DNA from 3 places in the Streptococcus sp. SM5 genome. Region 2 is predicted to be linked to each of the others. Evidence: riboswitches for the same ligand, from Rfam matches in the RefSeq annotation. Region 2 holds a riboswitch; each other region holds the start of a gene.
What was found. Region 2 has a riboswitch for thiamine pyrophosphate ahead of PAN07_RS08355 (TenA family protein). Riboswitches for the same ligand answer to the same signal wherever they lie in the genome.

Region 1: another riboswitch for thiamine pyrophosphate. It lies ahead of PAN07_RS13200 (MTH1187 family thiamine-binding protein); the one in region 2 lies ahead of PAN07_RS08355 (TenA family protein).
Region 3: another riboswitch for thiamine pyrophosphate. It lies ahead of PAN07_RS05995 (thiamine-binding protein); the one in region 2 lies ahead of PAN07_RS08355 (TenA family protein).

What each region holds. Positions count from the first base shown of each region.
Region 1 covers NZ_JAJNSC010000019.1:60,915-64,196, forward strand. Annotated here, with positions in the region: gene PAN07_RS13190 (ABC transporter substrate-binding protein) at 1-413, opposite strand, end outside; gene PAN07_RS13195 (ABC transporter permease) at 450-1,208, opposite strand; gene PAN07_RS13200 (MTH1187 family thiamine-binding protein) at 1,171-1,461, opposite strand; TPP riboswitch at 1,538-1,640, opposite strand; gene cls (cardiolipin synthase) at 1,748-3,282, opposite strand, start outside.
Region 2 covers NZ_JAJNSC010000009.1:53,329-56,610, reverse strand. Annotated here, with positions in the region: gene thiM (hydroxyethylthiazole kinase) at 1-580, opposite strand, end outside; gene PAN07_RS08355 (TenA family protein) at 710-1,378, opposite strand; TPP riboswitch at 1,593-1,681, opposite strand; gene lctO (L-lactate oxidase) at 1,830-2,966, opposite strand; gene pyrE (orotate phosphoribosyltransferase) at 3,200-3,282, opposite strand, start outside.
Region 3 covers NZ_JAJNSC010000006.1:37,711-40,992, reverse strand. Annotated here, with positions in the region: gene PAN07_RS06005 (ABC transporter substrate-binding protein) at 1-454, opposite strand, end outside; gene PAN07_RS06000 (ABC transporter permease) at 492-1,250, opposite strand; gene PAN07_RS05995 (thiamine-binding protein) at 1,213-1,503, opposite strand; TPP riboswitch at 1,573-1,675, opposite strand; gene polA (DNA polymerase I) at 1,778-3,282, opposite strand, start outside.

The sequences.
Region 1 (3,282 bases), on a different contig from region 2:
AAGTCTTTTGGACTATTGATATTGTCAGACTTACGAGAGATGATCCCTGATGTATTGTGCTCAACGATAGCGGCAACGGCAGTGATTCCTGCCCCTTTTTCCAATTTCTTAGCCATGTAGTCTTGGAAATAGATAGCAAATGGCGCCTTGCCATTGATTACCAAGTCAGATGAGCTTTCTTCTGGTGGCAATTTCAAGTCAACATCCACTCCAGCTTCTTTGAAATAACCTTTTTCCTTGGCAACATACAACCCTGTGTGGTTAGTGTTTGGTGTCCAGTCTAGGATAAAGTCAATCTTTTTGACTTCTGCTTCTTTGTTATCCTTAGAAGCTGTTCCTTGGCCACAAGCCACAAGCACAACAGCTAGAAGAGCTGTTACAAGCGTTAAAAACACTTTCCATGTTTTCTTCATTTTTTTATTTCCTCTTTTCTTTTTTCAAAACGCTCTTTAAGTGCGTTTCCATTTAATCACATATTTTTCACTGATATCGACTAGCTTCATACCTAGAAGGCTAATCAGCGATACCAAAATAATAATCGCGAACATGGTATCATACTGAAACAGTTTCTTGGACTGAATCATGTAGACACCTAGTCCTTCAAAGCCTCCCAACCACTCAGATACAACTGTTGTGATGAAGGCATAGGAGACACTGACCCTCAGACCTGCATAAAAGTAGGGCAGGCTGACAGGGATTTTAAAATGCCAAAGGATTTGCCAAGGATTTGCTCGCATCAGACTAAACAAGGTCAGCATATCCTTGTCACAATGCCTAAAACCATCTAAAATACTGACGATAATAGGGAAGGTAGTCGTCAAGATAATCAAAACAATCTTGGGCAAAATTCCATAACCTAACCATAAAACTAGAATAGGGGCTATAGCAATTGTCGGAATGGTCTGAACAACCACCATCATAGGGTAAATCAAGTCATTTAACCAGCCCAGACTATCCATAAGGACGGCCATGATACAGGCTATCAAGACACCCAACACCAAACCGAGTATAGCTACTCTCAAGGTTGCCCAGCTATGGTACCAGAGAAATTCTCTGTCACGAACAAAAGACTGAAGGATTTCAAGTGGTGTCGGCAATATAAACTTTGGTAAGAGTTTTAAGAAACCCGCTACCTGCCAAAGAAATAAGACACCCAAAAATCCTAGCAGACTAATATGCCGTCTCATTATATTTTTCAAGTTTCTCATCGATGCTTAAAATCTCTCCTACATTTATTTTCACATTGGCAAAAACATTGTCTGCCCCTTGACCTGCTACTTCTAACGCTTCTTTTAGAATGCGCATAAGTTGATCAAAGTCTCCCTCTAAAACTGTTTCAAAGGGTGTCACCACCATGGTCACTCCTTGAGTTTGCAGATAATCAATGACCTTATCAATTACCGCTATACGATCAATCCCCTGTGATAAGGGCAGGACTTGTAAAGCAATGCTTGCCTTCATTAAAACCTCCTTCTAATTTACAGTTTTCCTTTGTAAAAAAAGAAAAACCTCTTTCATATATGAAAAAGGTGCAAAATTAGGCCAAGTATTCGTTCCCTACGCTGGCATTACCCAGATCAGGTGCGGTCGAAGTTTAACACTTCCTCTCAGACTGTACACAGACTCCCATATATTATATGGATATATAATAGCTTAATAATGGCCTAATGTCAAGGTTTCTGCTCATATAAAAAGAGGCGTTCATTCGCCTCTTACACTAATATTATTTGCATTTCAGCCATTTTATTTACAGCATAGGCGCAAATAACTGTGTCACTTCTTTTATCAACATTTGATACCAAGTAGGATTTATGGTGTCAGAGAAGATTTCTTGAGATTGTTCAAAAATATTTTCAAAATCCTTGTGAATATCTGCTATTGAATCTGTTTTGTACAGTAATACTGCATTTTCATAGTCGTGAACCAAACTACGATAATCTAAGTTAATCGTACCTACAGCTGCAAACCGACCATCAACAATGATTTGTTTACTATGAACAAATCCAGGAGTATATTCGAAAATACGTACCCCAGCTGATAAAAGATCAGGATAAGCTCCTCGTGTTACAAGTTGAATGAGTTTTTTATCCGGTATATGGGGGGTAACTATTCTTACATCTACACCGCGCATAGCTGCATTTTTTATATCTTCCGTCAAATCATAATCAATGATTAGATAAGGAGTTGTGATATAGACGAAATCTGTTGCCTGATTGATAAGGTTTTGATAAACTATTTTCCCTACCTTAGATTTATAAATTGGCTTAGGTCCGCTTCCATAAGGAATGCATAAGCCAGAAGCCGAAACAGCTTGATTCTCTATACGATATTGGTCAAAATTACTAATATCTCCACCGTTAATATACCAGTTCATAAGAAATAATCTTGTAAAGGCTTGAACAGCCGGACCGTCTATCCTAATACCGGTATCTTTCCAATGACCAAAACGTTCAATATGATTGATGTACTCATCCGCTAGATTGATTCCCCCAGTATAGGCAATCTGCCCATCGATCACTAAAATTTTACGGTGATCACGGTTATTGTAAGCTACTGTCATACGAGGAATTACTTTATTAAACTTATGTGCCTCAATCCCTTTGGATCTCAAGTATAGTGTATAATCTCCTGGCAAAGTAACCATACAGCCAATATCATCGTAGAGCATCATAATTTCAACGCCCTGATCAGCCTTTTCTTCAAGAATCTCACGTATGCTGTCCCACATCACCCCTTCGTCAACTATGTAGTACTCAAGAAAAATAAACTTTTCTGCACTTCTTAAGTCCTCTAACATTTGCTGCCACATATCTTCGCCAGAAGAAAAAAACTTAGAAGCAGTTTGGTCATAGACCTCTGAATTACTATCCATGCTCAGCAAAGATTTTATAATACCATAAGCTGACTTATCCCGCTCCTGTAGATGCTGATGGAGGTCGTTACCATTATCTTCATGAAATGCGATAGTGTTTAACTCCTGAAGTTGTTTCAGTTCTTTTTTTGATAATCTTCTCTCACCAAACATGATATAAAGCAATGGACCAAATACCGGAACGAAAGCAACTAAAAGCCAAGTAACTTTGCTCTCTGGAGTCATAGTCCTATTAACAATAGACAGAATGGTCGCTACACTTATCAATACAACAAGAATAATCCACCAAACATGTGGAACAATCTGACTTAAGAATAGAAACAAACCAAAAATCAGAATTAATTCTATCAGTATGATTGTTATACTAAAACCATACTTTGACATTAATAATCGAAATTTTCTAAAACCCA
Region 2 (3,282 bases):
CACCTAATAAGCATCCAGTTCCAATAACTTTTGGCATCATGGAACTACCATTATGAATCGTTACCACTTCTCCATTTACCGCAATGGCATCCACTTCACCTGTTACTATTATAGGAATATTGAACTTCTTATTTGCTGCTAGAGCAATTTCATCAATATTATCTACGCCCGCACTATCTACTCCTTTAGATGCCACATTTATCCCTACTAAAGAAGCAATCTCGCCAGCATTTCCCCTAATCGCTGCTAGTTTATAATTGTTGATTAGATCATCTGCTACTTTTTTTCTATATTCTCCTGCTCCACAGGCTACAGGATCTAAAACTGCTGGGACATTATATTTCTCTGCAATTTTCAGAGCAGCTTGGTATAATTTCCAATTTTCATCTGTTAATGTTCCTATGTTTATTAATAAACCACCAGCATACTTTAACAAATCCTCTAAATCTGCTGGAAACTCACTCATGGCTGGTGATGCACCCAGTGCTACTAATCCATTTGCTGTGAAATTTTTTACTACATCATTGGTTATGCAAATGACCAAAGGTGCTTTTTCTTTTAATAATTTTAAACTTGTCATATTGAAATCCTTCCTTTTCACTTTATACGATCTACTGATTTCGATTTATCTCTATCTTTCGTTAAGAAATTTTTTTCATTTACATTGAATGATTTACCTCATCAAATTTGTAAATATCCTAAACCTTCACTAGGCGTCATAGCCAATATCAAAAAAGGCTAATTCTAAGGCAACTGCTTGATTCCAGCGTTGCTGAAGTTCTGTCAAATCTTCTAGACCTTTCCCAACACGATTAAGTTCATCAACCAGAAATTGAACCCACTCTGCAAAGAAAGGACCTCTGTGGAGATTGATCCATTCCGAATGAATGTAGGCTTCAGGTAGAGCCAAATCTTTAGAACCCCAGTCTAAATAGAGACCTTCTGCAATGACCAGCATGACCAAAAGATGTGCATAGTTTGATAAATCCACTGCCGAATACATTAGATCCTGAAAGGCTTTTGTTACAGGATGCAAGGTCACTTCCTGGTAATCATTCTCAGATACTTTTAACTCTTTAAAAGCCTTTTGGAAATAACCGTCTTCATCTGCTTCAAGAAAGCCTAGTTGCTTGGCAAAACGAAGTTTGGATTCAAGCTGGTCTGCGTGGGCTACGCAAGCACCCAGCATGGATAAGAAGGCATCAAAGAAGTGATAATCTTGAATCAGGTATTCTTTTAAGACCTTATTCTCAATTGTCCCCGCAAAAAGTTCCTTAACAAAACGATGATTGATTGCAGCTTGCCAATCTTTCTGACTGCTTTTTAATAATTCTCCAACAATCAAACCTGGTTCAAATGCATAGTCTTGTCTTTCCATATTTATTTTTCCTCTCTTTACTCGTTCGTAATCAACAAAACATCAAGAAAATTCTAGTTTTACTTGACCTTTTTAAAGAAAATCAAGGGCGTTCAAGAAGAGCTACCTAAATACTTTGTATCACCTTCATCCAGCTTATATAAACAAAAAAACTCCAATTACAATCAAGAATTAGAGTTGACTTACAAGATTAGATCGTTCATTTCGCCATACGAAAAAACGTTTCACATTTCCCTTCGCCAGTCTTAACTGTATCAGGTTCAATGGGTATCATCTCAGCCTAAAGCACCCCAAATGTCTTTATTATTTAATTACTGCACCAGTATAGCAAAAAATGAAAGCCCTAGCAAGATATTTGATTAGAAAATATATTTATATAGATTTCAATGGTGATTTATTCTTCCTATAGACGAAGAAAAACCTCCACATCAAGTGGAGGCAATCTCTTTTATCAATACAATTTTAAGTCACGAGGGTCAACTGGGAAGGTTGGATTGTATGGGTTATGACGAAGTTTAAAGTGTTTAACATCTTCAATAGTCTGAGTTCCAGACAATTGCATAACTGTCTTCAATTCCGCATTCAAGTGTTCAAAGACTTGACGCACACCAACACTACCGCCGAGAGCCAAGCCATAGATAACCGGGCGGCCAATAGCTACCAAGTCTGCTCCTGAAGCCAAGGCTTTAAAGACGTGTTGGCCACGACGAATACCTGAGTCAAAGACGATTGGTACGCGTTTATCAACTGCTTCTGCTACTTCTTGAAGTGAGTCAAAGGCAGCTGGCCCACCGTCGATTTGACGGCCACCATGGTTGGTCACCCAGATACCAGAAGCACCTGCAGCAAGCGAACGTTCAACGTCCTCACGGCATTGTGGTCCCTTGACATAAACAGGAAGTCCTGAGTATTCAGCGATAAATTCTACATCACGTGGAGACAAGCGTTGTTTAGCTGATTTGTAAACAAAGTCCATTGATTTTCCAGCACCTTCTGGCAGATATTCCTCAACAATCGGCATGCCAACTGGGAAGACAAAACCATTACGCTTATCGACCTCACGATTGCCCCCTACCGTAGCATCAGCCGTCAAGACAATCGCTTTATAACCTTCAGCCTTCACACGGTCCATGATGTGGCGATTGATACCATCATCTTTACTAAAGTAAAACTGGAACCAATGAGGTGTCCCTTGAAGGGCTTCCGTAATTTCTGGAAGGTCGACAGTAGAGTAAGAGCTGGTTGTATAGAGAGAACCAAACTCATGCACACCACGCGCAGTCGCCACTTCACCCTGTTCATTTGCCAATTTATGAGCCGCAACAGGCGCCATAATGATTGGTGAAGACAATTTTTCGCCTGCAAATTCAATCTCTGTACTTGGATTTTCTACATTGCAAAGTGTATGAGGAACGATGAGTTTGTGGTTAAAGGCACGAATATTCTCACGCAAAGTGAAAGTATCCTCCGCCCCACTAGCGATATAGCCAAATGCTGCTTTAGGAATAACTTGTTGCGCCATTGGCTCCAAATCATAGGTATTGATGAAATCTACATGACCTTCTGCATTGCTTGTTTTGTATGACATAAAATGCCCTCCTTAATAAGTAAGCGTTTACTTTGTATATTACAAAAATATCATAACTCTTTTTTCAAAATTTTTCAAATATTTTGTTTGGAAATTTCATACTTTCAATCATTTTACAGCGATAATTAAAAATGATGAACTTTCTTAAGTTATGGAAATTCAAATAATCTTTTCATTTTCTATTCTAAAAAACAAAATCAGGTAATCCTAGTGACTACCTGATTTTTTATGTCTTAAGCATTTTGCCAATTTTCTTGGTCTTCTTTAAATCGTTTTAGAAGGTCGAGGCCTTCTGGTGTGATATAGCCTTCTTCTT
Region 3 (3,282 bases), on a different contig from region 2:
GCTCAGTTGGGTCATTCCAAGTACCATATTTCTTACCAACCAAGTCCTTCGGACTGCTTACATTGTCAGATTTACGAGAGATGATTCCTGATGTATTGTGCTCTACGATAGCGGCAACGGCAGTAATTCCTGCACCTTTTTCTAACTTCTTAGCCATGTAGTCTTGGAAATACACTGCAAATGGTGCCTTGCCATTAATGACTAAGTCAGAAGAACTTTCTTCTGGTGGCAATTTCAAATCAACATCTACTCCAGCTTCTTTGAAATAACCTTTTTCCTTGGCAACATAAAGCCCTGTGTGGTTGGTATTTGGTGTCCAGTCTAGGATAAAGTCAATCTTCTTGAGTTCTGCCTCTTTGTTGTCCTTAGAAGCAGTTCCTTGACCACAAGCTACAAGCACAACAGCTACAAGAGCTGTCACAAGCGTTAAAAACACTTTCCATGTTTTCTTCATTTTGATTTCCTCTTTTCTTTTTTGAAACATCCTTATTCTACGAACGTTTCCATTTAATCACATATTTTTCGCTGACATCGACCAATTTCATACCAAGAAGGCTGATAATCGATACCAGAATGATAATAGCGAACATGGTATCATACTGAAACAGTTTCTTGGACTGAATCATATAAACACCTAGTCCTTCAAATCCTCCTAACCACTCAGATACCACTGTTGTGATAAATGCGTAGGAAACACTAACTCTCAGACCTGCATAAAAGTAGGGCAGGCTGACTGGAATTTTAAAATGCCACAGGATTTGCCAAGGCTTGGCCCGCATCAGACTAAACAAGGTCAGCATATCCTTGTCACAATGCCTAAAACCGTCCAAAATACTGACGATTATAGGAAAGGTTGTCGTCAGGATAATCAAAACAATCTTGGGCAAAATCCCATAACCTAGCCATAAGACCAGAATAGGAGCTATGGCAATGGTCGGAATGGTCTGAACAACCACCATCATAGGGTAAATCAGGTCATTGAGCCAAGTTAAACTGTCCATAAGCACAGCCATGAGACAGGCAATCAAGACTCCCAAAACCAGCCCCAGTAAAGCCACTCTCAAGGTCGCCCAGCTATGGTGCCAGAGAAATTCTCTATCCCGAACAAAGGCCTGGAAAATTTCAAGAGGTGTCGGCAGGATAAACTTGGGGAGAAGTTTAAGAAAACCTGCTAACTGCCAGATTGACAAGACTCCTAGAAAGCCCAATAGACTAATGTGTCGTCTCAGTATACTTTTCAAGTTTCTCATCAATACTTAAAATCTCTCCTACATTTATTTTGACATTGGCAAAGACATTATCTGCCTCACGCCCTGCCATTTCTAGCGATTCTTTAAGAATGCGCATGAGCTCATCAAACTCCCCTTCCAAGACCGTTTCAAATGGTGTCACTACCATGGTCACTTCTTGAGCTTGCAGATAAGCAATAACCTGATCGATAACAGTAATCCGATCAATCCCCTGTGATAGGGGTAAAACTTGCAAGGCAATGCTTGCTTTCATAACAACCTCCTCTTCTCGTTTTCCTCTTTATAAAAAGAAAAACCTTTACCATATATGGAAAAGGTCAAGATTAGACTAAGTATCGTTCCCTACGCTGGCATTACCCAGATCAGGTGCGGTCGAAGTTTAACACTTCCTCTCAGACTGTACACAGACTCCCATATATTATATGGACATATGATAGCGCAAAACAAAAAAAATGTCAAGGAAACTGCTTACAGAAAAACATGAAAAAGAGTTTGAAAACAAATGCTTCAAACTCTATATAGCTTTTTTATTTAGCCTCGTACCATGTTGCCCCTTCATTTTCATCTGCGATGAGGGGAACACTGAGTTGAATGGCTTCTTCCATAGTTTGTTTGACCAATTTTTTCATCTCTGCTAGTTCCGATTTAGGCACTTCAAGGACGATTTCATCGTGCACTTGCAGAAGCATCTTAGTCTGATAACCACCTGCAACCAAGGCTTTATCCAGCTGGATCATGGCAATCTTGAGAATATCTGCTGCCGAACCCTGGATAGGTGAGTTAATGGCAGTTCTCTCAGCAAAACCACGAATGTTAAAGTTACGCGAATTGATATCCGGCAACTCACGACGACGCTTGAAGAGGGTCTCTACATAGCCCTTATCACGCGCCTCACGCACCACTTCATCCATATAGTTTTTAATACCTGGGAAACGTTCAAAGTAGGTATCAATGTAGGCTTTGGCTTCCTTACGGCTAATGCCCAAATTATTCGACAAACCAAAGTCTGAAATACCGTAAACCACTCCAAAGTTGACAGCCTTGGCATTACGACGGTCGTTTGCAGTCACATCCTCAGGACGCTCAATACCAAAGACACGCATGGCTGTCGAAGTATGGATATCTGCCCCCTCTTGGAAAGCCTTAATCAAGTGCTCATCATTAGAAATATGCGCCAAAACGCGCAATTCAATCTGCGAGTAGTCCGAACTGAGTAGTACACTATCCTCCCACTCTGGCACAAAAGCCTTACGAATAAGACGGCCTTGTTCCAATCGTACAGGAATATTTTGCAAGTTTGGATCCACACTAGACAGACGCCCAGTCTGGGTCAAATCCTGCACATAGCGCGTGTGAATCTTGCCATCAGCCAAAATCCAGTCCTGCAAGCCAATTACATAAGTAGATTGAATCTTAGCAATCTGACGATAGTCTAGGATTTTCTTAACAATCGGAGCAATAGGAGCCAGGCGCTCCAGGACATCCACCGCTGTCGAGTAACCTGTCTTGGTTTTCTTAGTGTATTCTAGAGGAAGTCCCAATTTTTCAAAGAGAAGCACGCCCAACTGCTTAGGAGAATTGATATTAAATTCCTCACCAGCTAGTTCGTAAATCTCTTGTGTTAGTTTTTCAATGACAAGCTCATTTTCAGCCTGCATCTCAAGCAAGGTCTCTTTCTTGACCGTAATCCCAGCAATTTCCATCTTGGCAAGAACAAAGGCTAGAGGTTGCTCCATATCATAAAGAAGGTCTAACTGCCCATTTTCACTGAGCTTTTCAAGTAAAACAGGTTCTGTTTCAACCAATACAGCTACCTTGCGAGCCAAATGCTCCAAGAATTTTTCCCGTTCAGGAAGAGCCTTCTTGACACCCTTGCCATAGAAAGTCTCATCATCAACCAAGAAAGTCTGACCATACAGTCTAGCAATGGTTGAAATTTCATTGTCTTCTACAGTTGATAATAAGTATTTAGCCAAGCGGCTATCAAAGGAAGGAGCCTGCAAATCCACACCAAAACGACGCAAGAGAACCT